DNA from 4 places in the Arthrobacter sp. S2(2024) genome. Region 2 is predicted to be linked to each of the others. Evidence: riboswitches for the same ligand, from Rfam matches in the RefSeq annotation. Region 2 holds a riboswitch; each other region holds the start of a gene.

Region 1 (7,753 bases), on a different contig from region 2:
CCTCTCCCGCCAGGATGCGTCCCTGCGGGATGAGCACCGAACCGTCGATGCTCACAATCTCGTGTTCACCGATCTCGCGGACATCCACCAGTTCGAAGTCGCGTTCCCCCGCTGCGCGGGCTTCGAGCATTCCGGAAAGTTCAGTGGCCGTGACGGTCGGAACCGAGTCGCTTGCGGGCGCAGGGGTGATGCCACAGAAAGCCTCATAATCGGTCAATTCGGTGATCGGCTCGGCCTCCGGGTCTTTCGAAACCTTGATTTCGCGCCAGCTGCCGCCGAGCGCGTCGAAGAGCGCCACGCGCCCCAGCATGGAGCGCCCGACGCCGGTGATCAGCTTGACTGCCTCGGTCACCATGAGCGAGCCGACAGCGGCGCACAGCATGCCGAATACGCCGCCTTCGCCGCAGGACGGGACCGAGCCGGCGGGAGGGGCCTCCGGGTAGAGATCGCGGTAGCTGGGTCCGTGCTTCTCCCAGAACACACTGACCTGGCCGTCGAAGCGGAAAATGGATCCCCAGACGTACGGTTTGCCGAGAATCGCGGCAGCATCGTTGACCAGGTACCGGGTGGCGAAGTTGTCCGCGCCGTCCAGGATGAGGTCGTAGCCCGAGAAAATCTCCAAAGCGTTGGAGGAGTCCAAGCGCACGTTGTGCAGCTGCACGCTGACGAGCGGGTTGAGTTCCTTGATGGCGTCACGCGCCGATTCGATTTTCGGCCGTCCCACATCGCCCACGCGGTGGATGATCTGGCGTTGCAGGTTGCTGAGGTCGACGTCGTCGTCGTCCACGATTCCGAGCGTCCCCACCCCGGCGGCGGCGAGGTACAGCAACGCCGGAGAGCCCAGTCCGCCGGCTCCGATCACGAGGACTTTGGCATTCTTGAGCCGACGCTGACCGGCCGCTCCAATTTCGGGAATAATGAGGTGGCGCGAGTAGCGTTCCACCTCTTCGGTGGTCAGTCCCGCGGCCGGTTCCACGAGTGGCGGCAGCGAAGACGGCAACGTTTGGGCAGCAAAAGTAGTGGCCATACTTCAAAGTATCCCCGCAGGTGCCGCCCGGTCATATTACTGCGCAGTATTGTGGTCATAACTGCAAGGGGAAAGGCGGCAGACAAGTGGCCGAGAGTGCACGTATTAAACAAGAGGCGCAGGTCAGGCAAGATCGGACCGGTTCGCCGCGTTCGGCCAGGTTGCCACGCGATGAGCGCCGGGCCCAGCTCTTGAATGCCGCCTTGGAAGTTTTCGTTGCCAACGGCTTCCACGGTGCGGCGATGGACGAAATCGCCGAGACCGCCCATGTCAGCAAGCCGGTGCTGTACCAACACTTCCCGTCGAAACGGGAGCTCTACATGGCCCTCCTCGACAGCCACCTGGCCACGCTCACGGACCAGATGCTCACGGCGCTGAATTCGACGTCGGACAACAAGGAGCGCGTCCAGGCCGTCATGCGCGCCTACTACCGTTTCATCGCGGGCGATGACCAAGCCCACCGGCTCGTCTTCGAATCCGATCTCATCAATGACCCGGACGTCAGCTCCCGGCTGGAGACTTTCAACCGCACCTTCGCCGACGCCGTCGCCAAGGTCATCGCCGAAGACACTAAGCTGCCCCCGCTGGAGGCCCAGCTGCTGGGCCGGGGCTTGGCGGGAATGGCGCAGGTCAGCGCGCGGTATTGGCTCGAAACCGACGGCGATTTGGACCTCGATGTCGCCAGCGACCTGATCTACCGTTTAGCTTGGCGCGGAATCAGTCGCTTCCCGAAAGAGTCCTAGACTACAAATAGAGGACTGAGTATTTTTTTGATTGGCTGGGAGGCCCCGCTGTGGAAGTAAAGATCGGCATTCAGAATGTTGGCCGTGAGATCGCGCTTGAGTCCGCTCTCGACGCCGAGGCTGTTGCCAAGATCGTGAGCGAGGCCATTGCCAACGGCACGGACCTGCGCCTGACCGACGAAAAGGGCCGACAGGTCATCGTTCCCGGCAATGTCCTCGGATACGTGGAGATCGGCGCCGAAGAAGTACGCCGGGTCGGCTTCGGCGCCCTCTAAGCAACAGGCAAGAACACCAGCGAGCCAGGAGTCCGCATGCTCTCACTTGTCATCGTGGCGCTAGCCACCATCGCTTCAGGCTTCATTGTCTGGGGAACTGACAAACACCGTGGAACGTACGGAATCACCCTGCCCGCCGGCGTTTCGGTCGCCGTCGCCATGCTGAGTTGGATGATCTTCATCCAACTTGGCTTTGGCTACCAGCCTGGCGTGACGTGGATCCCGTGGGTCCTGCCCATCATTCTGGGGACCGTGGCGGCCGCCGTGGCGTCCCACTTCCTGGGCCGCCATCGGAAGCGGCACGACACCGCCCAGCTGACCGCGGCGCTGAGGCTCTAACCAGCGCTGCGGCTCTAGCTACGGATCCGGCTCATGGCGTGGCTTCCGGTTTGGCAACTGCCCCGGCTTCCGCGGCCGCTTCGCTGACGCTCTTAGCCGCCCCGACGTCGCGCTGCGTTACCTCGCTCCCGGCATCGTGGGACGTGTAGCGGATGAACACCCGGTTGTAGCGCCAGTCCAGGTCCGGGTGGTGGTTCTGCTGTTCGGCAATGCGCCCGACGGCGGCAATCAACTCGAGTGCGGCAGCCGACGTCGGGCACTTGTAGGCGGTGACGAGGGCGCCCTGGCGATACCGCCAGTCCGGCAGCTCCGCCAGGGCGTCGTCAATAGCGGACCTGGAAAGAATGTCGTCCTTGCCGGCCATTCGGGGCTCCTTCACAGACGCGGAATCTTCGCAGGAATCCCCGGAGCGGCCAGCGTCGGCCGCTAGAGGAACTCGGCCCGGCCTTCCATGGCCGAGGAGGCCAGGGCGTGTTCCCTGCGCGGGATGCGGCCCGCCTGCTTCGCCAGCCTACCGGCGATGACCGCGTGTTTGAAGGCCTCGCCCATCTGCACCGGATTCTGCGCGCGGGTCACCGCGGTGGCCAGCAGCACGGCGTCGCAGCCGAGCTCCATGGCCAGTGCGGCGTCGGACGCGGTGCCGATGCCGGCGTCGAGCACTACCGGCACCGAAGCGCGGGACACAATCAGCTCGATGTTGTGGGGATTCAGGATGCCCAGGCCGGTGCCGATAGGCGCGCCCAACGGCATCACCGCAGTTGCCCCGAGGTTCTCCAGGCGAAGCGCAAGTACGGGGTCGTCGTTGGTGTAGGCGAAGACCTTGAAGCCGCGGTCCACCAGCTTCTCCGTCGCATCCACCAACTCCACGGCGTCAGGCAGCAGCGTCTGTTCGTCGGCGATGACCTCGAGCTTCACCCAATCCGTTTCCAATGCCTCCCGGGCTAGCTCGGCTGTCATGACGGCATCCTTGGCGGTAAAACAGCCGGCGGTGTTGGGCAGGACACGGATGCCGTGGTCTACGAGCAATTGGAACAGCGAACCGGTTTCCGTCGGTGAGTAGCGCCGCATGGCGACGGTAGTGAGTTCGGTGCCGGAAGCCAGCAAGGCTGCCCCGAGGCCGTCGAGGCTCGGAGCTCCGCCGGTTCCCATGATAAGGCGCGAGCCGAACTCAACACCGTCGATCACCAGGGCATCGGTTCGGGTGCCTGCTTCGTGAGTGCTTGCTGTGGTCATGGTTCAGCCTCCCTGTACTGCGGTAACGATTTCGAGTTCATCGCCCTCTGCGAGCGCGGTAGCAGCCCACTGGCTGCGCGGCACCACTTCGGAATTGCGTGCGACGGCGACGCCGATCTTGCGTCCGTCGGCCGCTTGGCCGCTGGAATCCACAACGCGTCCGGTGATGTGGCTGACGAGGGTGGTGACGGAAGCGTCGTCGCTCAGCGTGTGGTCTGCGCCGTTCAATTTGATGTTCATGCGTGGTCCTTCAGAAGGGGATTTAAGGTATCGGCGGATGGGCCGTCTGCGGAAGCCCTTGCTGCTGAGTGCGGGCGGGAGAAGCGGTCCGGGCGGAATTTGTTCCACCGGGGATCGGCGGTGCCATCCATGAGTCCAACGCAGATTTTCGCCGCTGCCGGAGTGAGGAGCACGCCATGGCGGAAGAAGCCGCTGGCCACGATGAGGCCGGGCACGGTTCCTTCCCGACCTTCGACGCGGCCCAGCAGCGGTGCGTTGTCCGGGGTGCCCGGACGGGCCCGGGCAGTTGCTTCGAGGAGTTCCAGCTCGGCAACGGCCGGAACCAATACCTGGGCGTCGCGGAGCAATTGGTAGACGCCGCCGGCTGACACCGGGTTGGCCGATCCCCCGGACGACGACAATCCGTCCTCACGTTGCGTCGCGCCGATCACGACGGTCCCGTCATCGCGGGGAACGATGTAGACGGGCACTCCGCGCACCATTCCCCGGACCGTGGCGGTGACCAGCGGTTGCAGGTGGTCCGGGACGCGCAGCCGCAGTATGTCGCCGTAGACGGGACGCAACGGGAGCGACAATCCATCCGGCAGTCCTTTCACGCGGGCGGCATCGAGTCCGTTGGCTACCACCGTTTCCGTGGCAAGCACATTGATGCCTGAGCCGAGCACGGCCCCGACGGCGCGCCCGTCCTCCTCCCACAGGAGGCCCGCCGCAGTGTCCCGGACCGCGAAACCGCCTTCGGCCCCCGGAATCCAACTGGAGCTACCGGGCTCGTGGTCTGCCAAAGCGCCTAGAATCGCGGCCGAAAGCCGGCGAGGATCCACTTGGTGGTCGCCCGGGATGTCGAAGGCACAGGAAATCTGCGGGCTCAAGAGCGGCTCACGCTCCCGTGCTTCGCGCAACGGCACGGATTCCACCACCAGGCCATGGGCCAGCTGGACGTCCCGAAGATCGGCGAGCGCCCGGCGGTCCGCTGCGTCCGCACCCACGGCGAGGGTCGGCGTCGTCCGGTAACCCGTGCTGCGTCCGGTTCGTGAGCCGGTCACATTGTGTTCGAAGTCCGGCCACAACGCCGACGATTCGAGCATGAGCTCCAGGAGGTCCTCTTCCTGGTAGTGCAGTTCACTGACTGGTGCCAACATCCCCGCCGCCGCGAAAGTAGCGCCGCTGGCCGGCGCGGGATCGATCAGGGCAACCGAGCGGCCCGACCTTCGGGCTTCCCACGCGATGCCCAGGCCAATGACGCCGCCCCCGATCACCGCCACGTCTGCACGCAGGGGCCCGTGCTGGGTGTTTACTTCGTCCATGGAGTCCTTCCCTACGCCGGTACTAGCCGGATCAGGTCAAGCGGTCGGCGCTGAAGCCCTCTCAGCCGCGCGGCGATTGTGACTGCCGCCGCGGCTCCCGCGGTACCAGCCCAGTTTAGAGGAACTACTCTGTTTCCATGACCCCGCACGATGTCCACACCACCGCCCGCCTGTACCTCTGCACCGACGCCCGCAAGCAACAGGGTGATTTTGAGCAGTTTGTCGATGCCGCATTCGAAGGCGGCGTGGACATCATCCAGCTGCGCGACAAGACCATTGAAGCGGCCGAGGAACTGGAACTCCTGGAGATCCTGCAATCCGTGGCGCAGCGTCACGGGCGCCTCTGGGCAGTCAACGACCGCGCGGACGTAGCGTCCCTCGCCGGCGCACCGGTGTTCCATATCGGCCAAAAGGACATTTCGCTGCGCTCGGCCCGGAAGCTGCTCCACGACCCCACCATCATCGGCCTCTCCACGCACACGCCGGAGCAGATTGACGCAGCCATCGCCGCGTCGCCTGGCCGCAGCGGCTTGGACTACTTCTGCGTCGGGCCTGTGTGGGCCACGCCCACCAAGCCTGGACGCTCCGCCGTCGGGCTCGATCTGGTGAAGTACGCTGCCAATGCGGTGAAGCAGGCAGACGAAGAGACCGTCGGCGGCGTAGTGCTTCCTTGGTTTGCGATCGGCGGCATCGATCTCAGCAACGTGGAAGACGTAGTGAGGGCCGGCGCCAGCCGCATTGTTGTGGTCCGCGCCATCACCGAGGCCGGGGATCCGACGGCGGCAGCCCAGGCACTCCTGGCCGCACTGGACGCAGCGGCGGCCTAGCGAGACGCCGGGAGATTTTGGAGTTACCCTGACTTTCGTGTCACATCAGCGCATAGCCCCGAACGTCTCTGAAACGTCGAACCAGCTCGCGGAAGCACTGGCGGCGCTTCGGACCGAACTCGAGCTGCCCGCGGGTTATCCCGCTGAAGCACTGCGCGACGCGGAGGCCGCGGTTTCAAGACACAGGCTGCCGGCGCAGGACCTCACGGACGTTCCGTTCATCACGATCGACCCGGCCTCTTCCACGGATCTCGACCAGGCCCTCTTCATTGAGCGGTCCGGGAATGGTTACAGGGTTCTCTACGCCATCTCCGATGTGCCCTCCTTTGTGCCACCGGGAGGAGCGCTCGACGCCGAGACCCGCCACCGGGGACAGACGTACTATGCGCCGGACGGCCGCATACCGCTGCACCCCGAGATCATCAGCGAGCACGCCGGAAGCCTGCTGGCGGGCCAGGACTGCGGAGCGTTCGTGTGGGACTTCGAACTCGATGCCGAAGCAGAGTTCCGCACCGTCTCAGTTCGCCGGGCAAGCGTACGCAGCCGCGCCAAGCTCAACTACAAGGGCGTCCAGTCCGCGATCGATTCCGGGACAGCTGATCCCGTCCTGCAGTTGCTCAAGGAGGTCGGGCTCAAACGGGTGGAACTCGAACGCCGCCGCGGCGGAGCGAGCCTGAACATGCCTGAACAAGAAATCGTCCAACTGCCCGACGGCGGGGGGTACAGGATCGTCGCAGCTCCCTCGCTGCCCGTCGAGGACTGGAACGCCCAGATTTCGCTCATGACCGGGATGGCGGCGGCCCAGCTGATGCTAGACGGCAAGGTTGGAATCCTGCGCACCATGCCCGCTCCCGATGAGCGCTCGCTGCTCCATTTCAAACGGCAGGCCGGGGCGCTCGGCAAGCCTTGGACCGAGGGGACCAGCTACGGCGAGTACCTGCGGACCCTCGACGGCAAAGACCCCCGGCAATTGGCCATTCTCCATTCCGCGGGGCTGCTTTTCCGGGGCGCCGGCTACACGCCTTTCGACGGCGAAGTACCGGGCAGCGTCATGCAGTCAGCCATCGGCGCACCATATGCCCACACCACTGCGCCTTTGCGCCGGCTGGTCGATCGTTTTGTCCTGGTCATCTGCGAAGCACTGAGCAACGGAACGGAGATCCCTGCATGGGCCCGGGATGCTTTGCCGAGCCTGCCGGAGATCATGGCGTCATCCGACCAGCTTGCCGCCAAAATGGAGCGCCTCGCCTTGGACACGGTGGAGGCCGCACTCCTGGTGAACCACGTCGGACAGGAATTCGACGCCGTGGTGATTTCCGGATCGAAGCCTGCCAAGAACAACGGAAACGGGAACGGGAACAGCACCAACGGCCACAACGGGAATGGGAATGGGAACGGCAACTCCCACGGCCCCTCCGGCATCGTCCAGATCGCCGAGCCGGCGGTCACCGCTCGTTGCGATGGCGAAATGGAGTCCGGTACGAAGGTCCGCGTGAAACTGCTTGACGCGGACATTGCCACCCGCCAAATCACCTTCGAACTGCTCCAGTAGCGCAATCAGTTCACAGGACCGCGGCCGCGATCCGGGGTTTATTGCACCCAGACGCTAGACTGTGTGAGTAGTAATGGATGCCCGGTCGTTGATTCAGTTAATTTTTTGACATCAACAAGCCCGCCCCTACGCGATCTTGAGATACACCAGCTGGTCCCCAGTGCCAGTATTTAGATAGCCCGCGATCGGCTTCCACTGGATTTGCTTGCGCCC
Region 2 (7,753 bases):
CTCCTGAGCTTCGCCCCCGAGCAGATTTGGAACAACCCGGAGCAGGTGATGGACGAAATCCGTGCCGTCCTCGCCCTGCACGACGAACAGAGGTGATCGCAACGACGGATTTTGCCGGATCATCGCCAGGGCGCAGAAGGCAAACCCATTGTTTTCGGGGGTGAGCGAACGCTGACTCCGGATGATCCAGCAGAATGTCCTGCTGGTCAGTCCGAATCGTGGAGATTCCGACGTTCTCCGCCCCCATCAGTCCTGGAAGTACTCGATCTTGGCGCCGATGGTGTTGAGCCGCTCGGCCAGGTCCTCGTATCCGCGCTCAATCACGTAGATGTTGCGCAACTCGGACGTGCCGCGGGCCGCCAGCATGGCCAACAACAGGCAAGCTGCGGGTCGGAGTGCCGGGGGGCATCCGACTTCCGCGCCGCGCCACTTGGTGGGGCCATTGACATAGATGCGGTGCGGATCGAGCAGTTGAACCTGGGCGCCGAGCTTGTTGAGTTCGGTCAGGTAGATGGCCCGGTTTTCGTAGACCCAGTCGTGGATCATGGTCTGGCCTTCGGCGTTGCCGGCGATGACCGCGAAGAACGGCAAGTTGTCGATGTTTAGACCCGGGAACGGCATCGGATGGATCTTGTCCTCCGGAGCGCGCAACCGTGATGGCTTGGTGGTGACATCCACCAAGCGCGTCCGTCCGTTGCGCGCAAAGTACTCGCCGGAGATGTCGAGCTGTTGGCCCATCTGCTCGAGCGTGGCAAGTTCGATCTCCATGAACTCGATGGGGACCCTGCAGATGGTGACCTCCGAGTTGGTCACGATGCCCGCGGTGATCAGGCTCATGGCCTCGATCGGGTCTTCGGACGGGAAGTACTCAATGTCGACGTCGATCGCCGGGCGCCCAGTGATCTTCAGGGTGGTTGTCCCGATGCCGTCGATGACCACGCCGAGCCCCTGCAGGTAGAAGCAAAGGTCCTGCACCATGTAATTGGGGCTGGCATTGCGGATCACCGTGGTACCGCTGCGGTGTGCGGCGGCCATGATGGCGTTCTCCGTTACGGTGTCACCGCGCTCCGTGAGCACGAAGGTGCGGTGCTCGCCGTCGGCCGGCGGGGCCTGCACTGAATAGAAGCCTGATTTGGCTTCCACGGAGAGTCCGAACTGCCGCAATGCCTGCATGTGCGGTTCCACGGTCCGGGTCCCGAGATCGCAACCGCCGGCGTAGGGCAGTTGGTACGAGGCAGCCTCATCGAGGAGCGGGCCGAGCAGCATGATGACGCTGCGGGTGCGGCGTGCGGCTTCCACGTCCATGGAGGCGAGGTCCAGCGTTTCCGGGCGGCGGATGCGCAGATCGTTACCGTTCAGCCAGGTGCATTCGACGCCGATGGAGGTCAATACCTCGACGATCCGGTTGACTTCTTCGATCCGGGCGAGCCGCCGCAAGGTGGTGGTGCCGCGGTTGATGAGGCTCGCGCAAAGCAGTGCGACGCCGGCATTCTTGCTGCTGTTGACGTCCACCGAGCCGGAGAGCGTACGTCCGCCCTCCACGCGCAGGTGGGTCATCTGCCGTTTGCCGACCTTGACGATGGTTCGTCCGAAGATCGACTCGAGGCGCTCGATCATGCGCAGGCTGAGGTTTTGCTTGCCTTGTTCCATGCGGGCAATGGCGCTTTGGCTGGTGCCCAGTTCCGAGGCGAGCTGTCCTTGTGTCCAGCCCTTTTCGCCGCGGGCGTCGCGAAGGAGGAGACCTACATGTTCGGCAGTCGGTTGCGTCATGATCAATAAATATCACAGATGGTCTAAGAATTGGAGATTCTGCGACGCAACCCGCTGATTCAGCCCGAGAATAGTCGTCTCGTGCGATAAGTAAGTCGCAACGGCCGCCGTCGCGTGCCCGGGGCTGCCGGATGGCGGTCCGCCCGCAAATACCCAACTGAGTCGCAGTTGTTGTCGTTTTGGGGCGTCTAAACGACAACAACTGCGAGTCAGTTGGGCTGCTTCAGCCAGACGAAGTGCCAGGTCCCTGCCCATTGGGCCGCGAGTACGGCCGCGGCAGCGATGACCAGCCCGCCGCCCAGAACCCAGACGTCCAGGCGGCTGTAGGTGGATTCGCGCGCCCAGGTCCGCCGTCCGCCGCCGAAGCCGCGCGCCTCCATGGTCATCGCCAAGCGGGACGCCCGTCGGATCGCTTGGACCAGCAGACCAAAGCTTTGGCCAAGCATGGCCTTGAACCGTTGCGGCGGACTTCCGTGCGAGCCGACACCCCGCGCGCGCCGTGCCATGCCGATGGTCTGCCACTCCTCCGCCATGAGTCCCACGAGCCGCAGGGCCGCCAGGGTACCCAAGACAAAACGGTGCGGCAGTTTCGCCTTTTGCGCCAGGGCATCGGCGAGATCGGTGGGATCGGTGCAACTCATCAGGAGAATGGCAGGCAGCGCTATGGCAAGACCCCGCAGCATGAAGCCGAGTCCAAGCTGAAGCGAGCCTTCGCTAATGGACCAGATCCCGACGTCGAGCAGTATCCTTCCGCTGTCCGCCGACAGGATCGCGGTGCTCCAACCTCCGAGCGCGGCCGCGATAATCAAGGGCCAGCCGCGCTGCCAGAGCAAGCGCACGGTGAGCCCCGCGAGGGGGAACAACGCCAATTCGCCGAGGAGCGCGGTCGAGGCTGACACCAAGTCGATGGACAACGCCAACACCAGGGTGATCAGGAAGACCGACACGAACTTGGCCAGCGGATTGGCGCGTGTCAGGAGGGCGTTGTTGCCGCGCAGGGTCAGGGCGTCCCTCATGCCGCACCTGCTTCCTGCCGGGCGCCGCCTTGGAATGCAGGCTCGAGCCGCATCTCGGCGCCGCCCAGGACGGAGCTGAATTCCTGGTCGTGGGTCACGGAAACCACGGAGGTGCCGGCGTCGAGCAGTTCGGACAGGAACGACGCAAGCTCAGCCCACGTGTTCGCGTCCTGGCCGAAAGTGGGTTCGTCCAGCACCAGGACGCGGGGGTGCGCGGCGAGCACCGTCGCCACGGATAGCCGCCGTTTTTCGCCCCCGGAGAGCGTGTACGGATTGGCGTCCACGAGATGCCCCAAGCGCAGCCGTTCCAGCAACTCGTCCACCCGTTCCTCGCCATGGCCAAGATGCTTGGGGCCGAACATGAGCTCATCGAGGACGCGGCCGGTGACGAACTGGTGCTCGGGCTCTTGGAACACAGTCCCGATGCGGGAGATCAGCTGCTGGGCCTTCCACTTGAACGGGTCGGGGCCCGCGCCGTCGCTGAGCCCGACGGCGGCAGTCACCGCCCCGGATATCGGCGCCAACAGCCCCGCGAGGGTCAAAGCGAAGGTCGATTTTCCGGCGCCATTGGGACCGGTGATTGTCAGTGCCCGTCCGGCAAACACTTCGGCGTCGAGTCCGGACTGCACAGGACGCGGGGCGATCGTTTTGAACCCCCGGCGCCGTGTCCGTTCGCGGGACACCGCAAGCTCCTGGGTGGCGAGCAGCAACTCGCCCCCCTTCCGGGAGCTCCCCGCTCCGGAGTCGGCCGCCGGTCCGGCGCCTGTTCCCGAACGTGGGCGGGTGGCCGGCACGTAACCAGGCACCCAGACGCCCGCAGCAGTGAGCATGTCCCTTGCTTGCGCCAGAACCGTGTTCGGGTCACCGTCCAGAAGCACCGCCGGCGTCGAACCTCCCGAGGAGGAACTGCCCGGCTGAAGCACCACAATCCGGTCCACGAGGTCTTTCCAGACCGATACCCGGTGTTCCACCACCACCAAGGTGGCGCCGGTCTTGTCCAGGCAGCGGCCCACGGCATCGCGCACTTCCAAGACGCCGGCCGGGTCAAGGTTGGCGGTCGGCTCGTCCAGGAGGATCAAGCCGGGCCGCATTGCCAGTATGCCGGCGAGCGCAAGGCGCTGTTTCTGCCCGCCCGAGAGGGCCGACGTCGGGTGGTCGAGCGAAAAGTTGCCGCTGGCACTGCCACCGGCACTCCGCAGCAGCCCGACGTCGTCGAGCGCTTCATGGACCCGCTTCCAAATCTCGTCCCGCGGCACGCAAAGGTTCTCGGCGCCGAATGCAACGTCGTCGCCCAGGCGGGAAAGCACCACCTGGGTTTCGGGGTCCTGTTGCATGAGTCCGGCACGGCCCCGCTGGGCCTTCGGGGAAACGCCGTCCACCAGCAACGAGCCGGTCTCGTCGGCGTCGTCGCCTTCCTCGCCCAGCACGCCCGCCAGGGCATGGAGGAACGTCGACTTGCCTGCGCCCGAGGGGCCAAGCAGCAGGACGCGCTCGCCCGGACGGATGTCCAGGTCCAGGGCGTGGATGGCCTGCGTGGTGCGGCCGGCGTGCCGCCAGCCCCAGCCCTGCGCGGAAATGGCGGCGGGTCGCACCACGGCAGAGGTGCCGGAATCAGGACTGGGCATCAGGAAAAGACGGGCTCCGAGGCGGCCTTGCGTGACGCGAACGCGCTCAGGACACCGGTCCTGGCCAGGCCGCGGGTAGCGATCCAGGACAGGGCACCGGCAATGACGGCCCCGGAGATCGTGCAGAACACGATGTACGCGAGCTTGTCGACCGGTTCGTAGGCGATGTTCCAGCCCCACGGCAGGAAGGAGTCGTTCAGGCCGCAGAACAGGCCCGCACCGGCACCGGCCAGCAGGGACACCGGCAGGTTGAACTTCTTGTACATGAAGGCCAGGAAAATGAGTTCCGCCCCCAAGCCCTGGAGCAGGCCCGAGATCAGCACCGTGGTGCCGTACTGGGAACCCATGATGAGCTCGCTCGTGGCGGCCACTGTTTCGCAGAAAATTGCCGCACCGGGCTTGCGGACGATGAGCATGCCCAGCACGGCCGGAATCATCCAGCCGCCGGCGATCAGGCCGCTCAGGGGCGGGTAGCCGGCGGACATAGGCGTGGCAACCAAAGCCATCTGGTCCCATGCCCAGAAGATCACGCCACCGGCGATCGAGATGAGTGCCGCCACGACGATGTCCACGACGCGCCAGTTGTAACCAGGCTTGGTGAGGCCCGGCCTTGCAGAAATACCAGTCATTTTGTCCTCCTGAGGAACAGGAGGGGAAAGTGTTCGCGGTTGCCTGCGAGCGGCTTCCGCCGCGCCGGTCCGGACACTATGAGAACTCGACTCCCTTGCGCCGGTACTAGCCGGATCAGGTTCGAGGGTCTGCGGCTGTCCGCACTCTCAGCGCCCGTCCTCCGTGCCGCATTGCTGCGTGCCCGACGGCGGCGCTCCCCTGTCGTTATCAATCCACCCTTTTGGGCGTGGTTCAGTTTACACCTTGGCGGGGTTGCGGGCGCTGTGTTGGCGTCCGCGGAACGGTCACAAACACGCGGGGACGACGGATTCTGCTGGATCACTCGCCGGGTGAGCGCAGGCCGGCCCGGAATGGCGCGGGCGGCCGCAGAAACTGGGACAATGATCCAGCAGAATGTGACGCGGCAGAGCGGGCAAAGGAGCGGTCTTGGCAGGCAATGGCGAAGCGAACAGCACCACGGTGGCGGAACCGAGGCTCGCCGCAAGCGTGATCCTGGTCCGGGATGCCGCGGTTCCCGGGGGCTCTGAAGGTGCGGCGCAGGCTTTGGAGGTGTTCGTCCAGCACCGGGTTTCCACGATGGATTTCGCCGCGGGCATGGTGGTCTTCCCCGGGGGCCGGGTGGACCAGGTGGACAGCTCCGGCTGGGACTTCGCGGACGACGTCGTCGAGCAGCACGCCGCTGCATGGCACCGGAGCAGCATCGCCGTCGAGCCTGCCTCCGCCAGGTTCAACGCCGGCCGGGTGCTGGCGGCCGCGCAGCGTGAGGTGTTCGAAGAGGCCGGGCTGAAGCTTGACGCCGCCACCCTCCGCCCGTGGGCCAACTGGGTCACTCCGCAGGACCAGCCCAAGCGCTTCGACACGTACTTCTACCTTGCCTGCCCGGTTTCCGGTGCCGAGCCAAGGCACCAGACCACGGAAGCGTCGTCGTCCTTGTGGATGCCCGTCCGCGGAATCCTGGACGCCGAAGTCGCCGGAACACTCAAGCTCATGCCGCCCACGCTGGCGCTGCTGGATGAGCTCCTCGCCCTCGGCACAGTGGAAGCGATACTGGGCGAGGACCGTGACATCGTGCCTGTCCGTCCAAAGCCCGGGGCCTTGGAGGAGTTCTTCCGGCAGAGGCGCCAAGCTCCATCCGTTGCTCCGGAACTGCCCTGAAGTGGGGTTAGGCTGGGGACGGTCCTGTTTCCACCCGCAAGGAGTCCCGGAATGAACCTCCTCATCAAACTGCTCGGCACCGGCGTGAGCATCGGCGCTGGCTTTGTCGGCACCAAGCTCGTCAATGCGCTGTGGGAAAAGTCCACCGGCAAGAAACCTCCCAAGGGTCACGATGACATGGAGGCAAGCCTGCGCTCTGCACTGACCTTCGCCCTGATTTCGGCGACTGTCAGCGCCGTCATCCAGGTTTTCGCAAGCCGCAGTACCCAGCGCGCCATCTCGCGTTTCTCGAAGACACAGGACATCGTCTAGGCTGACGGCCGGCCGTTGGCGCCGTGAGGGCCTGGGCTCCCGCCGTTCCCGGTGTGGGGAGTTGTCGGGTCGGCTTGGGCTTTCTCCGCTGCCCGTTGGCCGGCGGCCCGCAGCACCACGGCCTCGAGTTCGTCGATGCTCAGCAACTCGGGGTGCAGGTGCTTGGTCCGGTAGCCTGCGCGGCCCACCATGTGTGCGGACACCGGCACCGTCAGCAATTGGAAGATCCAAGCGACGGCCAGGATCGGCCACACCCACCATTCGCGCATCTGCAGCCCGATGGCTGCCAAGACGAGGAACAGCCCGAGCACTTGCGGCTTGGTAGCTGCGTGCATGCGGCTCATCAGGTCCGGGAAGCGCAACAGGCCGATCGCCGCGCCCAATGACATCACCGCACCGACAATCAGCAGCACCGCGGTGACGGCATCGATGACGGCGTCCGCTCCGGTGGCGTCAGGAGTCATTGACCTGTCCTCTCCGGTCGGCCACGAAGCGCGCCACCGTCACCGATCCGATGAAACCGATCAGCGTCAGCGCGACGAGCAGCACGAGGTTGTTGAGGTGCCTGTTGACGGCCATGTCGATGGCCAGCGCAGCACCCAGTATGGCGAGCAGCACGTCCGAGGCGAGCACCCGGTCCAGCAGGGACGGCCCGACGGCGATCCTGTAGATCGCGCCGGCGGCGGCGAGGCTAAGGATCACCGCCGTGACGATCAGCACGATGTCTTTCACGAGCGAGCTCCCCTCGTTGCAGGCCAGCCTTCGGCCTGGAGTGCGTCCATTTCCGCCTGGGTACCCATGATCCGGATCAGCGAGGCCTCCGTGTCTTGGACTTCCTTGCGCAGCTTGGCGCTGTCCACATCGTTGCGGACATTGAGCCCATGGATATAGAGCGTGGACGTCGAGCGGTCCACCTCCACCACCAAGGAACCCGGAATCAGCGAAATCACGTGCCCTGTTGCGGTCACCATGAGGTCGGAATGGCTACGGAGGGGAACAGCGACGACGGCGTTGGTTACCAAGGGCCCGCGGAAGACCGCGAGGTACATGACCTGGAAGCTCGCGGCCACCACTTTGCCAAGGAACACGACGGCGAAAGGAATGGCGCGCAGCACGTTGAATCGTCCGCTGAGCTCCACTGGAGGCAAGTAGAAGACCCTGGCTACCACCACGGCGATCAGCGCACCGAATACCAGGTTGCCGGGGCTGAAGTCCCGCCAGAGCGCACCCCACACGACCACCAGC
Region 3 (7,753 bases), on a different contig from region 2:
AGAGCACCTGGGCAAGCCGTTCTACGAGCCGCTGGTCGAGTTCATGCTCAGCGGCCCGGTTGTCGCTGCCATCTTCGAGGGCCACCGCGTGATCGAAGGCTTCCGTTCCCTTGCTGGAACCACGGACCCGACGTCGGCGGCGCCCGGCACCATCCGCGGTGACTTCGGCCGTGACTGGGGCCTGGCTGTGCAGCAGAACCTGGTCCACGGTTCCGATTCGGTGGATTCCGCCGAGCGCGAGATCAAGATCTGGTTCGGCGCGTAGTTTTCAGACACACCAAAAGCGGAAGGGGTCCATGTTCATGCGAACATGGGCCCCTTCCGCTGTTGACGGCTTGGTGCTTAGTAACCCGACGTGCCGATGAAGACGTTGATGAAGGCAAAGAAGATACTGGCGATCACGCCAACGTAGAGCAGCGCGGAAATGATCCAACCGGATTCGCTCAGGATCTTGGCCAGTCCTGCGGGCGCTGGAATGACTCCGTGCGCCACGTTCCTGATGGTCACGAAGACGAAGAGCGGGATCATGCATGCCCACACCACCATGCAGAACGGGCACAGGATATGAATGACATACAGGGCCTGGGACCAGAGCCAGACGATGAAGATGAACCCCAGTGTGACGCCCGTCTGCAGTCCGATCCAATACCAGCGGGCGAACTTGGCCCCGGCAAAGATCGCCATGGCGGTGGTGATGATCACGGCGAAGGCGACAATCCCGATGAACATGTTGGGGAAACCGAAAACCGAACTCTGCGGTGTTTTCATGACGCTGCCACAGGACACCCACGGATTGAGGTCGCAGGCCGTTATGTGGTTGGGGTCCATGAGAACCTGCAGCTTTTCCAGCACGAGTGCGCCGGACGCAAGCCACGCGATGGCGCCGGTGGCGAGCAAGAGCCAGGCAAAGGGGCGGTCGCGGACCATGCGCGGCATGGCTGCGTCGTCGGTGTGCCTGCCGGTTCCCTCCTGCCTGAGGGAGCGGGCATCGTTATTGGCCAGGTTCGGGCTGGCGGGGCTCGGCATGGTTGGCTGTCCTTTTCTGGATGGCCCGGCGCAGGACCGGGGACTGCTCTTGGGAGGATTCTAGCCGCGGAGGCTGGAGGACGCGTCCAGCAAAGGCGGCGGCACGGAAGCTTTCAGGGCATGCTTCCTGCCGGGAGTGCGGGCGTGTGAGAGAATGAACATGGCCGGAAGCCGATCCACATGCGGAATCCGGTCCGGTATCTTGTTCCCAAGACCGCCAATCATTTGCAGGGCATGCCCAGGATCCAATGATCCCCGGCAGGGCCGCAGTGACCATGGACGGCACCTGGTTGTGGCATTAGAACAACGGGTTTGGAGCGAAGCCGGCTTTCCGTGGATGCCGCACCCCCATGCTGGTGCGAACCGGAAAGACTACTACTGACTTCTGTCAACGCCTGCGGGTTTTGACAATATTGCCCCTCTGGGCACCGGATGTGGCGGTTGCGCAAGGGCAGGAGTGTTGCCACATATGGATAACGAGCAAGTTGTAGCCGCCGCCGAAGATGCGGCGTCCACCGAGACCACCGAAGCACCTAAAAAGGTCACCCGCACCCGCCGCAAGGCTGCACCGAAGACGGTCGCCGCGGATGAAGCCCCCGACGCCGGAGCTGCCGCAACCGCCGCCGAGCCTGTCGCCGAAGCGAGCGACGCGGAAACGCCCAAGGCTCCCGTCCGGCGCACCAGGGCTCGAAAGAAGGTCGAAACCTCCGAGCCGCTGCCGGGTTTCGCTGAAGAAGCGTCCACGGAAGGTGGCGAGGCACCGGAGGCTGCTGCCGCCGTCGTACCTGAAATAGCACCAGAGGCCGAAGCCGCCCCCGAAAAGCCGGTCCGCCGGCGTCGTACCGCGAGGGCAAAGAGCGCCGAGCCCGTTGCCGAAGAAGCCCCGGTTGAAACACCGGCTGCCGACGTTGCGTCGCCCGGGGAAAACACTGTGGAGCCGCCGGCCGAGGAGCCCGCGCCCGAGGAAACCACCGGGGAGCCGGCCGTCGACGCCGAAGCCGCAAGTCCGATCGCGTCGCTGTTCCTGGAACCTGCCTCCGTCACGTCCATGATCTTCCAGGCACCTGACTTGAGCGCCGTTGTCCGTCCGGCCGTCGTCGACGAGGAACCGCGGGCCGAAGCTGAGGAAGGTTCCGAGGAGAACGAACTGGACGAAGCCGGCAGCCGCCGTCGGCGTCGCAGCCGTGGCCGTCGCGGACGCCGGGGCACCGAGCGTGATGACGCGGGAGAAGAAACCTCTGCGGAATCCGAGGACGAGGCAGAAGCCGGTACCGAGGAGCCCCTCGAAGAAGGCGTGACCTCCCGCCGTCGCCGGCGCCGTCGTCGCGGCGATCAGGACCTGGAACTGACGGGCGGCGGAGACGACGATCCCCCCAACACTGTGACCCGCGTCCGCGCTCCCCGCGCGCACGTTGAGTCCACCAGCGGCTCCGACCGAGTCACGAGCGTCAAGGGCTCCACCCGCCTTGAAGCAAAGAAGCAGCGCCGCCGCGAATCCCGCGAGACCGGCCGCCGCCGCCAGGTCATCACCGAGGCCGAATTCCTGGCCCGCCGTGAGTCCGTCGACCGCCAGATGATCGTTCGCCAGCGCGACGACAGGATCCAGATCGGTGTCCTCGAAGACGGCGTGCTCGCGGAGCACTTCGTGTCCAAGACACAGCAGGATTCCCTCATCGGCAACGTCTACCTGGGCAAGGTCCAGAACGTGCTGCCGTCGATGGAAGCCGCGTTCGTAGACATCGGACGCGGCCGCAACGCCGTACTGTACGCCGGTGAAGTCAACTGGGATGCCGTCACCCTGGAAGGCAAACCGCGCCGCATCGAGAACGCCCTGAAGTCAGGCGACTCCGTGCTGGTCCAGGTCACCAAGGATCCGGTGGGCCACAAGGGCGCACGCCTGACGAGCCAGATTTCACTTCCCGGCCGCTACCTTGTGTACGTACCGGGCGGGTCAATGACGGGAATTTCCCGCAAGCTGCCCGACGTCGAGCGCAACCGCCTGAAGAAAATCCTCAAGGACCGCCTCCCGGAGAACGCGGGCGTTATTGTCCGCACCGCCGCCGAGGGTGCTTCCGAGGAAGAGCTGACGCACGATATCAACCGCTTGCGGGCCCAGTGGGAAGGCATCGAAAGCCAGTCCACGTCCACCAAGATCCTGGCTCCGGAACTGCTGTACGGCGAACCGGACCTCACCATCAAGGTTGTCCGTGACGTCTTCAACGAGGACTTCTCCAAGCTCATCGTTTCCGGCGATGAAGCCTGGGACACCATCGAGGCCTACGTCACGTACGTGGCGCCGGACCTGGTGGGACGCCTCGAGAAGTGGACCTCGGACCAGGACATTTTCTCGGCATGGCGTGTGGACGAACAGATCCACAAGGCCTTGGAACGCAAGGTCTTCCTGCCCTCCGGTGGTTCGCTCGTGATCGACCGCACGGAGGCCATGACGGTTGTCGACGTCAACACCGGGAAGTTCACCGGCAGCGGCGGCAACCTCGAGGAGACCGTCACCAAGAACAACCTTGAGGCTGCCGAGGAAGTGGTCCGCCAGCTCCGCTTGCGCGACATCGGTGGAATCATCGTCATCGACTTCATCGACATGGTCCTGGAATCCAACCGCGATCTCGTGTTGCGCCGCCTGGTCGAGTGCCTCGGCCGGGACCGTACCAAGCACCAGGTCGCCGAGGTGACCTCGCTTGGATTGGTCCAGATGACCCGCAAGCGCATGGGCACCGGCCTGCTGGAGGTCTTCGGCGAGCAGTGCGAGACGTGCGCAGGGCGCGGAATCGTCACGCACGACGAGCCCGTGGAGCACCGTCGGGCCAACGTCGTGGCAGCTGAACACCACCACCCGCGCACGGAGTCACAGCCAGCCGTCCGCCCCGAGCAGCGCAAGCGTCGCCGCGGCCGCGGCACGGGGCCGGGGACCACTGAACTGCCCGTCACCCCTTCGGTGCCGGTCCACACTGTGGAATCCACCGACCCGAACCGGCAGGCAGCCACCCGCGCAGCCCTTGCCACCATCGCGGCTGCAGCCCACGCTGCCCACCTGCACGACGACGAGCTCCACCACGCGGCGGAATTGCTCGCCGACGGGCACGCAGCGGAAGTAACCCCGGTCCAGGCCCCAGCGGCCCCGGTCCAGGCTCCGGCCGCTGCTTCGAGTGGCGAGGAACGTTCGAAGCCTGTGCTGCGATTCGGCGGCGAGGAAGTTGCGTTGCCTTTCGTCCACCACGAAGAGGAGGCTGCAAGTGGCACACCTGCCATGAGCCTGGACCTATTGGCACAGGCATTCGCAGGCCTCGGAGAAGCTCCGGACACCGCCACGACGTCAACGTCAGCCAAGGAAACCCCCGCAGAGGCCCCCGCAGCCGTTGCAAGCGGTGAATCCCCGGACTCGGGTTCGCGTGGACGCCGAGGCCGACGCAACCGTAGCGCCAGCCGGGCCCAGGGTGCCGCCAACGCCACCAACGTGGAGCACCACGAGGTTGCCGCGGCTGCTTCCGGTGGGGCCGCGCACGAGGCCAAGGCGGCAGACGCCGCCCCGACGAAGCCGACGGCGGCAGCGGAACCGATCATCCTCGGCGTCGGTGTGCCGAAGTCCGAACTCTGAACGTAGTACCGTGCCTAAGCCCCGGCCGTTTCCGCTCCTGTGGAAACCGCCGGGGTTTCGGCGTTGTGGGCCAATCCGCCGACCCTGGCAGTCCGGTTGCAAAGGGCGATTTCAGCGGGCGAGGCGTGATCAGGGTTAAGCTAGGGGACTGACACGGGGTGCCGCGCACCGAGCCGGCTGAGACCAGACCCGTTGAACCTGTCCGGTTAGCACCGGCGAAGGGATGTCTCGCATGACTGTTTCGGCGCAATCATCTGTCTACCCGCTCAAGGCCATCCAGCGCCCCATACCCAGGGTCCTCAGCATCGCCGGCTCGGACCCCTCAGGTGGTGCCGGGATCCAGGCAGACCTGAAGAGCATTGCAGCCAACGGCGGCTACGGCATGGCCGTCATCACGGCGCTCACTGTACAAAACACACAGGGCGTCACTGGCGTCCATGTGCCTCCCGTGGAGTTCCTGCGCCAGCAATTGGACGCCATTAGCGACGACATCACGGTTGATGCCGTCAAGATCGGCATGCTCGGGGACGCGGCGGTCATCCACGAAGTCCGCCGCTGGCTTGGCGAGGCGCGCCCCGCCGTCGTCGTCCTGGATCCGGTGATGATCGCGACCAGTGGCGACAGGCTCCTCGCGGAGTCCGCTGAAACCGCACTGCGGGAACTGCTGCCCCTCGCAGACCTGGTGACCCCCAACCTTCCGGAATTGGCCATGCTGCTTGGCGAGCCTGTTGCCACTGATTGGGCATCGGCGTTGGAGCAAGGCAAGCGCCTGGCCGCTAGCTGCGGAAACACCGTCCTGGTGAAGGGGGGCCATCTGCAGGGAGCCGGCTGCCCCGATGCCCTGGTCAATACCGGGGGAGTCCTGAGCCAGGACGTGGTGGAATTCGCCGGCCAACGGGTGGAGACCCGCAATAGCCATGGGACGGGATGTTCCCTGTCGTCGGCGATGGCGACGGCCAAGGCGCGGCTCGGCGATTGGGAGTCTGCTTTGCGTGTCGTCAAGCCCTGGCTCCAGGAGGCGCTGACCCGGTCCGAGGTGCTGGAAGTAGGGAAGGGCAACGGGCCGATCCATCATTTCCACGCGCTCCAGCAGGCCCTTCAACCGGGGGACTTCGCCGTCCGGATGTGGGACGCCGCCCAAACGGAACTGGCAGCCATTTATGGCTTGGACTTCATCCAGCACTTGCAATCCGGTGGTCTCAGTGAAGCGCAGTTCAGCTACTACCTGTCCCAGGATGCCATCTATCTCAACGGCTATTCCAGGGTCCTGGCACGGGCAAGCGCCCTCGCTCCGAGTGAAACCGAACAGCTGTTCTGGGCCCGCGGCTCGCAGATGTGCCTTGAAGTCGAATCCGAGCTGCACCGGAATTGGCTCAGTGGACGCCAGGTGAGCGGAGAGCTGGGCCCGGTCACCAAGGCCTACGTGGACCACTTGCTGGCGGCATCGGCGTCGGGAAGCTATGCGGTGCTGGTTGCTGCCGTGTTGCCTTGCTACTGGTTGTACGCCGAGGTGGGACAGCGGCTCCACCATGGGTTTGTCGAGGCCGGAGCATCGGACGAGCACCCCTATGCGGATTGGCTGCGCACCTACGCGGACGAGGCGTTCGCGGAGGCCACCCGCAAGGCGATCGGCATCACGGATGCCGCCGCGCAGGTTGCGTCGCCCGCGGAGTGCACAGCGATGATGGAGGCGTTTGCCCAATCCTGCCGCTATGAAACGGCGTTCTTCGATGCTCCAAGGTTGCACGGCTGAGCCGGTCTTCCGGGGAGGAGGCACCGGAACGCGGCCTGCCCCCGCAGGCGTTGCAGCGTGTCGGCGTGAGGATCCGAGCTTTTCGCGGCCGGCAGGGTAAGGTGGACGGGCACGGTACCGGATGGCGGCATAGCCAGTCTGTGGCAGCCATCACGTGGCAGCCTCCGGACCTGGCCTCATTTGCAGCCGAAGGCGAAACTAGCGTAATCTAGATCTTCGGTGCTTACGCCAACACTTGGGTTATGCCCCTAGAAACCGTTCATTTGGAACTGACCTTTCATTTAGAACTATTCGAGGGATGACTCATGGATTCCGTACCGGAGTCCACGGCGTTGAGGCACAGCGTGAACCAGGCCCGTTTTTGGATCGGGGTTCCGCACGCAAATTTAGTAATAAACGTCGAGAGAAGTGAGTGCCCAAGTGGTGTACGCGATTGTCCGCGCAGGCGGCCGCCAAGAAAAGGTTTCCGTTGGAGACTACGTAACCCTGAACCGCGTCCCCGGTGGAGCCGGCAGCACCCTTGAGCTGCCCGCACTGCTCCTGGTGGACGGTGACAAGGTCACCTCCGCAGCTGCGGATCTGGCCAAGGTCAAGGTTACGGCTGAGATCCTCGAAGACCTCCGTGGTCCGAAGATCGTCATCCAGAAGTTCAAGAACAAGACCGGCTACAAGAAGCGCCAGGGTCACCGTCAAGAACTGACCAAGATCAAGATCACCGGTATCAAGTAACCACTGGTTGCTGTTCAGGTTTTCAACAGATTCCCCAGAATTTAAAGGCAGGCATTTCAAATGGCACATAAAAAAGGCGCGAGCTCCACTCGCAACGGTCGTGACTCCAACGCCCAGTACCTCGGCGTAAAGCGCTTCGGTGGCCAGGTCGTTTCCGCAGGCGAGATCATCGTCCGCCAGCGCGGCACCCACTTCCACCCGGGCGCCGGTGTCGGCCGCGGTGGCGACGACACCCTGTTCGCCCTGCAGGCAGGCGCGGTTGAGTTCGGTACTCGCCGTGGCCGTCGCGTAGTGAACATCGTTGCTGCTGCAGCTGCAGAGTAATAACACGTTCTGAACGGGTGGAGCGGGCCGTATGGCCCGCTCCATCTGTCTTTTTAACCGCACTAGAATTTACTAGGGCGGGCGGCCGCGCAACAGCGGCGCAACACGCACTTCAAGCAGTAATTTCCACATAGAGGAGAAACACGTGGCGACCTTCGTAGACCGGGTAGTACTTCACGTATCCGGCGGAACAGGCGGCCACGGCTGTGTTTCTGTTAAGCGCGAGAAGTTCAAGCCCCTCGGTGGACCCGACGGCGGCAACGGCGGCAATGGCGGCGACGTCATCCTGCGCGTCGATGCCCAAACCA
Region 4 (7,753 bases), on a different contig from region 2:
TCCTGAAACGCCACGGCTTTGATGCGCAGGCCGAGCCTTTGGAATCCGATGTTGCAGCCGATGTGGAGATTATCCTCGAGTGCCTCGGAGCTCGGGAGGCCGCATCGGCCCCGGGCCCCGCGCGTGGGGGCCATGTGGTCGCGCACTCGCAAGGCGCGATTTCCGCCATGTTGGCCGCGGTGGAGCGGCCAGACCTGGTCCGCTCCCTCGTGCTCGTGGAACCGGCTTGTCTTTCATTGACAGCCGAACTACCCGCCACCGCGGCGTACCGGACATTGATGGAGCCGTTGTTCCGGATCCGGCACGAACTCAGCGATGACGATTACCAACGCGAATTCGTCCGCAGGGCGTTTTCTTCCGAGGCGGCGGTCCTCAGCACCCCGGAGGCCCGGCGAACCGCGCGACGCCTGCGGCTCCAGGCTCCGCCGTGGGAAGCGCCCCTGCACATTGTGCCGGGAGTTCCCACGCTTGTGCTGACCGGTGGTTGGGAACCCCTCTACGAAGAGATCGCCGGGTACTTGCAGGAAACCGGCGCCCTCCACCGCGTTGCGGCTGGAGGACACCGGCCTCATGACTCAGTTGAAGGAGACCGGATCATCCGCTCCTTCATCGCGGATGCCAGCCGCGCAGGATCAGTCCAGGCTTCCTGATCAGTTCAGGTTTCCTGACGCCGCCTCACGTTTTCCTGCGGGAACCTCAAGCTCGGGCAAGTAGACCTTGCCCCCTGATGCCAGGAACTCCTCGCTCTTTTCGCGCATGCCGCTATACATTTCCGCGATGGCCGCTTGGGAATCAGCCGAGCCGTATTCGTCGCGGATGTCCTGGCTAATGCGCATGGAGCAGAATTTTGGTCCGCACATGGAGCAGAAATGCGCCGTCTTGGCCGGTTCTGCCGGGAGTGTCTCGTCGTGGAAGGATTCGGCCGTGACCGGATCCAACGACAGCGCGAACTGGTCACGCCAGCGGAACTCGAAGCGGGCCTTGGACAGCGCATCGTCGCGTTCGTGGGCGCCGGGGTGTCCCTTGGCCAGGTCAGCGGCGTGGGCGGCGATTTTGTACGTGATCACGCCGGTCTTGACGTCGTCCTTGTTGGGCAGGCCCAGATGTTCCTTCGGAGTGACGTAGCAAAGCATCGCGGTTCCGTAGCGTGCGATCTCCGTGGCGCCGATGGCGGAGGTGATGTGGTCGTAGCCCGGGGCGACGTCGGTGACAAGGGGGCCCAGCGTGTAGAACGGCGCGCCGTCACACAGCTCCTGCTGGCGCTCCACGTTCTCCCGCACCAAGTGGAACGGGATGTGTCCGGGGCCTTCGACCATGACCTGCACGTCGTACTGCCACGCGCGCTTCGTGAGCTCGGCCAAGGTGTCCAGCTCGGCGAACTGCGCGGCGTCGTTCGCGTCCGCCGTCGCGCCCGGGCGCAGTCCATCACCCAGCGAGAACGCGACGTCGTACTTGGCGAAGATTTCGCAGAGCTCGTCGAAGTGGGTGTAGAGGAAGTTTTCCTCGTGGTGGGCCAGGCACCAGCCCGCCATGATGGAGCCGCCACGGGAAACGATGCCCGTCACGCGGTTCGCGGTGAGCGGCACGTACCGCAGCAACACGCCGGCGTGGATGGTCATGTAGTCCACGCCCTGCTCGCACTGCTCAATGACGGTGTCGCGGAAGATTTCCCACGTGAGCTTGTTGGCTTCGCCGTTGACCTTCTCGAGGGCCTGGTAGATGGGTACCGTGCCGATCGGTACGGGGGAGTTACGAATGATCCATTCGCGGGTGGTGTGGATGTCATCGCCCGTGGACAGGTCCATGACGGTGTCGGCGCCCCATTGCGTTGCCCACTGCAACTTGTCCACTTCTTCGGCGATGGAGCTGGTGACGGCCGAGTTGCCGATATTGGCGTTGATCTTCACCAGGAACGCCTTGCCGATGATCATCGGTTCGGATTCGGGGTGGTTGATGTTGTTGGGGATGATGGCCCGGCCGGCAGCGACCTCGCTGCGGACGAGTTCCACATCGCAGTTTTCGCGAAGTGCCACGAACTGCATTTCGGGCGTGACGATGCCCTGTTTCGCGTAATGCATCTGTGTCACGGTCTTGCCGTCGACGGCGCGGCGGGGCACCGGCTGAGCCCCCTTCCACTCCGCGGAGGCGGCGCCGCGGCGGACGGCAGACTTGCCGTCGTCGAGCAGGTTCCGTTCGCGGCCGCTGTAGGCCTCAGTGTCGCCGCGGGCTTCGATCCACTCGCTGCGGAATGGTTCGAGGCCCACTACGGGATCACTCCCGGGTCCGGCGGTCCGGTACACCTGGAACGGGGCGTTGGCCTCGCCGTTGGGGGACGGTTCGAGGGCGATTTCCGTCACTGGAACCCGGATTCCCGTGTCGGCATCCTCCAGGAACGCGAGGGAATGCGACTTGAGGGATTGGGTCACATCGTGGTCCGATCCCTTTTGGGTAGGGCTCAGCTGTGTTTCTTTGGTGCTCAAAGGATTACTCACTTCCTTCGCCGGCATTACCCGGACAGGTTCAACGGTCGCAGGCTGCATCAGCCCGATCTCAGCCCTTGCAAGGGCCCCCGTGTGGTCGTAGACGAAGCTACCACAGCTGCCAGCGCTTGTGACAGATGTGACCGCGCCGGCGAAGCTCCCGGGAACTAGGGTGGAATCATGGCGGAAATCATCGAATTCAGCGGCGCCGTCCTCACCGGGCCGGAGGAGGAACGGCGCGGCCTCTGGTCGGTCGACGGACGGCTGACCTTCGTCCGGCCACTTGCGAAGCCCGACGTCGTCCTGGACGGTTGGGTGCTTCCCGGCCTGGTCGACGCGCATTGCCACGTTGGCTTGGGCAAGGGCGGAGCTGTCGACGAGGAGACTGCCCGCCTGCAGGCGACTGCGGACCGGAATGCCGGGACCCTCTTGATCCGCGATGCCGGATCCGCAAGCGACACGCGCTGGCTGCAACGCCGGGCGGACATGCCGAGGATCATCCGCGCGGGCAGGCACATCGCGAGGCAACGGCGGTACATCCCCGGGCTGGCCGAAGAGGTGGAGCCGGAGGATCTGATGGAGGCAGTCCGCAAGCAGGCGCGGTCCGGAGACGGCTGGGTCAAGATCGTGGGGGACTGGATCGACCGCTCCGCCGGGGATCTCGGCCCGTCCTTTCCGGCCGCCGTCGTCAAGGACGCCGTCGCGGCCGCACACGACGAGGGGGCGCGGGTGACCGCCCATTGCTTCGCCGAAGGGACAATCGATGACATGCTCGACGCCGGGATCGACTGCATCGAGCACGCCACCGGATTGTTGCCCCACCACATTCCCCGGCTGCTGGACCAGGATGTGCCGATTGTCCCCACGCTCATCAACATTGCGACGTTTCCGGACATCGCGAAGCAGGCTGAAACCAAATTTCCGCGCTACGCCGCCCACATGATCGCGTTGTGGGAGGGCCGGCATGAGCGGGTCCTTGAGGCGTTCGACGCCGGAGTGCGGGTGTACGCCGGAACCGACGCCGGAAGCGTCATCAAACACGGCCGGATCGGCGAGGAGATCCTGGAACTCCAGCGGGCGGGTCTTCCGGCGGCCGCAGCCCTCGATGCTGCCTGCTGGTCCGCCCGTGAGTGGTTGGGTGCCGACGGCATCAGCGAAGGCGCCAGCGCAGACGTCGTGCTCTACGCAAAGGATCCCCGAGCGTCCCTTGAGATCGTGCTGCAGCCACGATGCACCGTTCTGAGGGGACACATTTCAGGAAGCGCCGGGCATTAGGAATAAATTGAAGCTTCAAGTAATTTAGATACGTAGAGGTTGCCGAAGGGCGGCGCCACAAAAAGCCGGGAGTTTCACATGACCATCACATCCAGCCAGGATCTCCTTCCTGCCGAACTCACCATGGGCACTGTCATGCTCAAAGTGGGGGACATGAAGCTCATGGGCGACTACTACCAGCGGGCGCTGGGGCTGGACGTTGTCGCCGAACAGGACGGCGGGCTCTACTTCGGCCGGCTAGGCAAGCCGTTGGTGCACCTCGCGCCGGCCGCTGGTCTCCAGATCCCGGGCCGCGGAGAGGCCGGACTCTTCCACACGGCGCTGCTTTTCGAGGATCAGCCCTCGCTCGCCGCAACTGTTGCCTCCGCCGCGCAGTACGAACCCCACGCCTTCGTCGGCAGTGCCGACCACTTGGTCAGCGAAGCCTTCTACTTCACCGACCCGGAGGGCAACGGCATCGAACTCTACTACGACAAGCCCCGTGAAGGCTGGGAGTGGAACGGCAGCTCGGTCGTGATGGACAGCTTGCCGCTCCCGCCGCAGCGCTACCTCCAGCAGTACCTGAGTGAAGCGGCCGTGACGGGCCAGCATGGGGCGGGCGCCGGCGTCGGGCACGTCCACCTCCAGGTGGGCGACGTGAAGACCGCCCATGATTTCTACGTCGACACCCTCGGCTTCGAGCAGACCGCCGGCTGGCACGGGCAGGCCCTGTTTGTCTCCGCGGGCGGCTACCACCACCACATGGCCATGAACGTGTGGAACAGCCGCGGTGCAGGTCCGCGCAAGGACACCCTCGGCCTGGGCGAAGTGGTCATCGAAGTGCCGTCAGGAGACGACGTCGGCGCGCTCGCCGATCGCCTCAAGGTAGCGGGCATCGCCTCGCACCACACAGGCCAGGAGCTCCGCTTCGAGGACCCGTGGCGCAACCGCCTGCGGGTCGCGGTCCGCTACGCTTGATCCGACGGCGTGGCGCATCTCGGCCGCTGCGCCGCAGCTCCGTTGGCACGACTGAATGAGAGTACTTTCCATGGGCTTTGCTGAAATCTTTGTTGCCACCCACGATGAAGCACTCAAGAGGGCCGCCGCCCTGGAGAAGGGCAGTGACGTATCCGGCGCCGCGGTGCGGATCCCGGGAATCAGCGATTTCGAAGTAGAACAGCTCGGAGACCTCGCGGGCACGGCCGTGCACGCAGGCGGGGCCGACTATGAGCTTGCTTTGGTGGACGTCACCAGCGACGCCCTGCTCGGCGTCCCCGAAGCGATGGTGCGTGCCCTTTCTGAGCTCCTCAGCTACGAGACCGAAGGCGAAGGAAACGTCCTCGATGACGTCGCCGAACGCTGGGCGGCCCAAGAGGACATGCCCTTTGATGCCCAACAGGCCCGCCTGTACGTCCAGCAGTTGGCGGCCCTCGCGAGCGACGTCGAAAAGGCCGAACGGGGCGGTCTCTACGTCTGGTCCGCTGAGCAGTAATCCCGCAGAAAAGCCGCCGCACGGACCGCGTGTTCGAAATACTGTCCGCCATCTGGCACAATGGACAGGTACTCGATCCGCGCGGCCCCTCTCTCCGTGTGTGCATCTTGTCCTTGGAACCCTCAAGTATGGCCCGCCCCACGGGTGCAGAACGACGGGCTCAACCCCGTTTCAGAAACAGGAGTGACCACAAAAGTGGCCGTAAAGATTCGCCTTAAGCGCTTCGGTAAGATGCGCGCACCGTACTACCGCATCGTCGTCATGGACTCCCGCGCCAAGCGCGATGGCCGTGCGATTGAAGAAATCGGCAAGTACCACCCCACCGAAGAGCCCTCGTACATCGAGGTTGTCTCCGAGCGTGCACAGTACTGGCTGTCCGTCGGCGCCCAGCCGACCGAGCAGGTTGCCGCGATCCTCAAGATCACCGGTGACTGGCAGAAGTTCAAGGGCCTCCCGGGCCAGGAAGGCACGCTGAAGACCAAGGTCGCCAAGCCTGCTTTCGTTGCACCGGAGAAGGGTTCCGTCATCATTCCGGAAGCCATCACCAAGAAGGCCAAGCAGTCGGAAGCAACTGAAGCTCCCGCTGACGCTGAAGCAGAGACCACCGAGGCTGAGTAAGTTGCTGGCAGAAGCGCTCGAGCACTTGGTCCGTGGGATCGTTGACAGTCCTGAGGACGTCAAGGTCAGTGCCAAGAACAACCGCCGCGGGGAATCCCTCGAGGTGCGCGTTCACCAGGACGACCTCGGACGGGTGATCGGTCGCCAGGGTCGCACCGCACGCGCTTTGCGCACTGTGATTGCGGCATTGGCGGGCGGCGAGCAGGTGCGGGTCGACGTCGTAGACACCGACCGTCGCCGGTAACGCGCTCAGCAATACTTGTCTTAAATCCGGCCCCTTCACCAGATTATGGTGGAGGGGCCGGATTGTTTTACGAGCAAACCCAGCCGTGGGTCCCTCATCCGGGCCCAGCGAAGAAATCAGAGGAACCCCATGCAGCTCCAGGTTGCCCGAATCGGCAAGCCCCACGGAATCCGCGGCGAAGTCACCGTCCAGGTGCTCACCGATGCCCCTGGCGATCGTTTCGTCCCGGGCACCGAATTTGTGGTGGAGCCCGCGAAGGCCGGCCCCTTGACCATCAGCAGCGCCCGGTGGAACAAGGACATCCTATTGCTCGGTTTCGAAGAGATCTCCACGCGCAACCAGGCGGAGGAAATCCGCGGCGCGAAGCTGTTCATCGAGACCGAAGAGCTGGAAGAGGACGACGACGAAGGCTGGTACGAGCATGAGCTCGTCGGCCTTGAGGTCCGCGTCGGCTCGCAGACCGTAGGTAAGGTGACCGCGCTCAACACCATGCCGGTCCAGGACCTGCTGGTCATTGAAGACATTGACGGCAAGGAAATCCTGGTGCCCTTCGTCGAAGAGATCGTGCCCGAGGTCAACGTCGAAGACGGCTACGTGTTGCTCACGCCTCCGCCGGGGCTCTTCGAACTGAACACTGATGCTTCCGGCACCGATACGGAAGCGGACGACGCTGAAACCAAGGATGGCGCCTAAATGCGCATTGATGTCGTCAGCATCTTTCCCGAGTACCTGGCGCCGCTTGAGCTTTCCCTCATAGGCAAGGCCCGCCAGGATGGGCTCTTGGAGGTCAATGTCCATGACTTGAGGGCCTTCACCACCGACAAACACCGCACCGTGGACGACACTCCGTATGGTGGCGGTGCGGGCATGGTCATGAAGGCCGAGCCCTGGGCCCAGGCCTTGGAATCCATTGCCTTTGCACAAAATGCCGAGGTTGGAACTGCCGCGCCTGAGCGCTCATCGGACGCGCCGGCGAAAAAGCCGGTCCTGATTGTGCCGTCGCCCGCGGGGGAGCGCTTCAACCAGGCACTCGCCTATGAGCTCGCCGAGGAAGAGCAGCTCGTTTTCGCCTGCGGCCGCTATGAAGGCATTGACGAACGCGTCATGGAGTGGGCGGCAGGGCACTTCACCGTGCGTCCGGTCAGCTTGGGCGACTATGTCCTCAACGGCGGCGAAGTCGCAGTCCTGGCCATGGTCGAGGCCATCGGACGCCTGCTTCCGGGCGTCGTCGGCAATCCCGAATCCTTGGTGGAGGAATCCCATTCGGACGGCTTGCTGGAATATCCGGTCTACACGAAGCCCTCGTCATGGCGCGATCGTGACGTGCCCGCGGTCCTCTTGAGCGGCAACCACGGGAAGATCGCCCAGTGGCGCCGCCACGAACAGTTCCGCCGCACGGCGGAACGTCGCCCGGACCTCCTCGCAGAGTTCGACGCCGGCCACTTGGCACGTGCGGACCGCACGGCTTTCGGTGAACTCGGGTACGACGTCGTCGATGGCCGGTTGCGGCGCCGCCCGGACAGCGACCTCCCGGACTGAGCCTCCCGCCGTCGGGCAACTTCATCCTCCGCCCGACCGCAGGAACCGGGCCGCATTCGCGGGATTCGCCGGAACCCGCGGGGTGTGGCAGAATTAACCCTTGTGTCTACTGGGTTCGCGCCTGCC

The links. Region 2 has a riboswitch for thiamine pyrophosphate ahead of VLA65_RS18145 (ECF transporter S component). Riboswitches for the same ligand answer to the same signal wherever they lie in the genome.
Region 1: linked by a shared signal. The riboswitch ahead of thiO (glycine oxidase ThiO) and the one ahead of VLA65_RS18145 (ECF transporter S component) in region 2 are both predicted to bind thiamine pyrophosphate.
Region 3: linked by a shared signal. The riboswitch ahead of thiD (bifunctional hydroxymethylpyrimidine kinase/phosphomethylpyrimidine kinase) and the one ahead of VLA65_RS18145 (ECF transporter S component) in region 2 are both predicted to bind thiamine pyrophosphate.
Region 4: linked by a shared signal. The riboswitch ahead of thiC (phosphomethylpyrimidine synthase ThiC) and the one ahead of VLA65_RS18145 (ECF transporter S component) in region 2 are both predicted to bind thiamine pyrophosphate.

Annotation. Positions count from the first base shown of each region.
Region 1 is NZ_JAYKZI010000002.1:359,295-367,047, forward strand. Features, by position in the region: gene moeB (molybdopterin-synthase adenylyltransferase MoeB) at 1-1,027, opposite strand, end outside; gene VLA65_RS05285 (TetR/AcrR family transcriptional regulator) at 1,231-1,770, shown strand; gene VLA65_RS05290 (DUF3107 domain-containing protein) at 1,821-2,045, shown strand; gene VLA65_RS05295 (hypothetical protein) at 2,082-2,384, shown strand; gene VLA65_RS05300 (4a-hydroxytetrahydrobiopterin dehydratase) at 2,416-2,748, opposite strand; gene VLA65_RS05305 (thiazole synthase) at 2,811-3,617, opposite strand; gene thiS (sulfur carrier protein ThiS) at 3,621-3,857, opposite strand; gene thiO (glycine oxidase ThiO) at 3,854-5,161, opposite strand; TPP riboswitch at 5,153-5,272, opposite strand; gene thiE (thiamine phosphate synthase) at 5,299-5,988, shown strand; gene VLA65_RS05325 (RNB domain-containing ribonuclease) at 6,026-7,540, shown strand.
Region 2 is NZ_JAYKZI010000012.1:53,072-60,824, forward strand. Features, by position in the region: gene VLA65_RS18125 (endonuclease domain-containing protein) at 1-96, shown strand, start outside; gene VLA65_RS18130 (UDP-N-acetylglucosamine 1-carboxyvinyltransferase) at 247-1,770, opposite strand; gene VLA65_RS18135 (energy-coupling factor transporter transmembrane component T family protein) at 1,980-2,786, opposite strand; gene VLA65_RS18140 (ABC transporter ATP-binding protein) at 2,783-4,411, opposite strand; gene VLA65_RS18145 (ECF transporter S component) at 4,411-5,040, opposite strand; TPP riboswitch at 5,115-5,251, opposite strand; gene VLA65_RS18150 (NUDIX hydrolase) at 5,468-6,196, shown strand; gene VLA65_RS18155 (DUF4235 domain-containing protein) at 6,248-6,508, shown strand; gene mnhG (monovalent cation/H(+) antiporter subunit G) at 6,505-6,972, opposite strand; gene VLA65_RS18165 (monovalent cation/H+ antiporter complex subunit F) at 6,962-7,240, opposite strand; gene VLA65_RS18170 (Na+/H+ antiporter subunit E) at 7,237-7,753, opposite strand, start outside.
Region 3 is NZ_JAYKZI010000023.1:17,158-24,910, forward strand. Features, by position in the region: gene ndk (nucleoside-diphosphate kinase) at 1-265, shown strand, start outside; gene VLA65_RS21305 (vitamin K epoxide reductase family protein) at 343-1,026, opposite strand; gene VLA65_RS21310 (Rne/Rng family ribonuclease) at 1,496-4,639, shown strand; TPP riboswitch at 4,784-4,880, shown strand; gene thiD (bifunctional hydroxymethylpyrimidine kinase/phosphomethylpyrimidine kinase) at 4,872-6,392, shown strand; gene rplU (50S ribosomal protein L21) at 6,813-7,121, shown strand; gene rpmA (50S ribosomal protein L27) at 7,182-7,445, shown strand; gene obgE (GTPase ObgE) at 7,591-7,753, shown strand, end outside.
Region 4 is NZ_JAYKZI010000002.1:14,287-22,039, reverse strand. Features, by position in the region: gene VLA65_RS03770 (alpha/beta hydrolase) at 1-650, shown strand, start outside; gene thiC (phosphomethylpyrimidine synthase ThiC) at 651-2,480, opposite strand; TPP riboswitch at 2,476-2,583, opposite strand; gene VLA65_RS03760 (amidohydrolase family protein) at 2,661-3,755, shown strand; gene VLA65_RS03755 (VOC family protein) at 3,834-4,712, shown strand; gene VLA65_RS03750 (hypothetical protein) at 4,783-5,226, shown strand; gene rpsP (30S ribosomal protein S16) at 5,422-5,844, shown strand; gene VLA65_RS03740 (RNA-binding protein) at 5,846-6,088, shown strand; gene rimM (ribosome maturation factor RimM) at 6,218-6,781, shown strand; gene trmD (tRNA (guanosine(37)-N1)-methyltransferase TrmD) at 6,782-7,627, shown strand.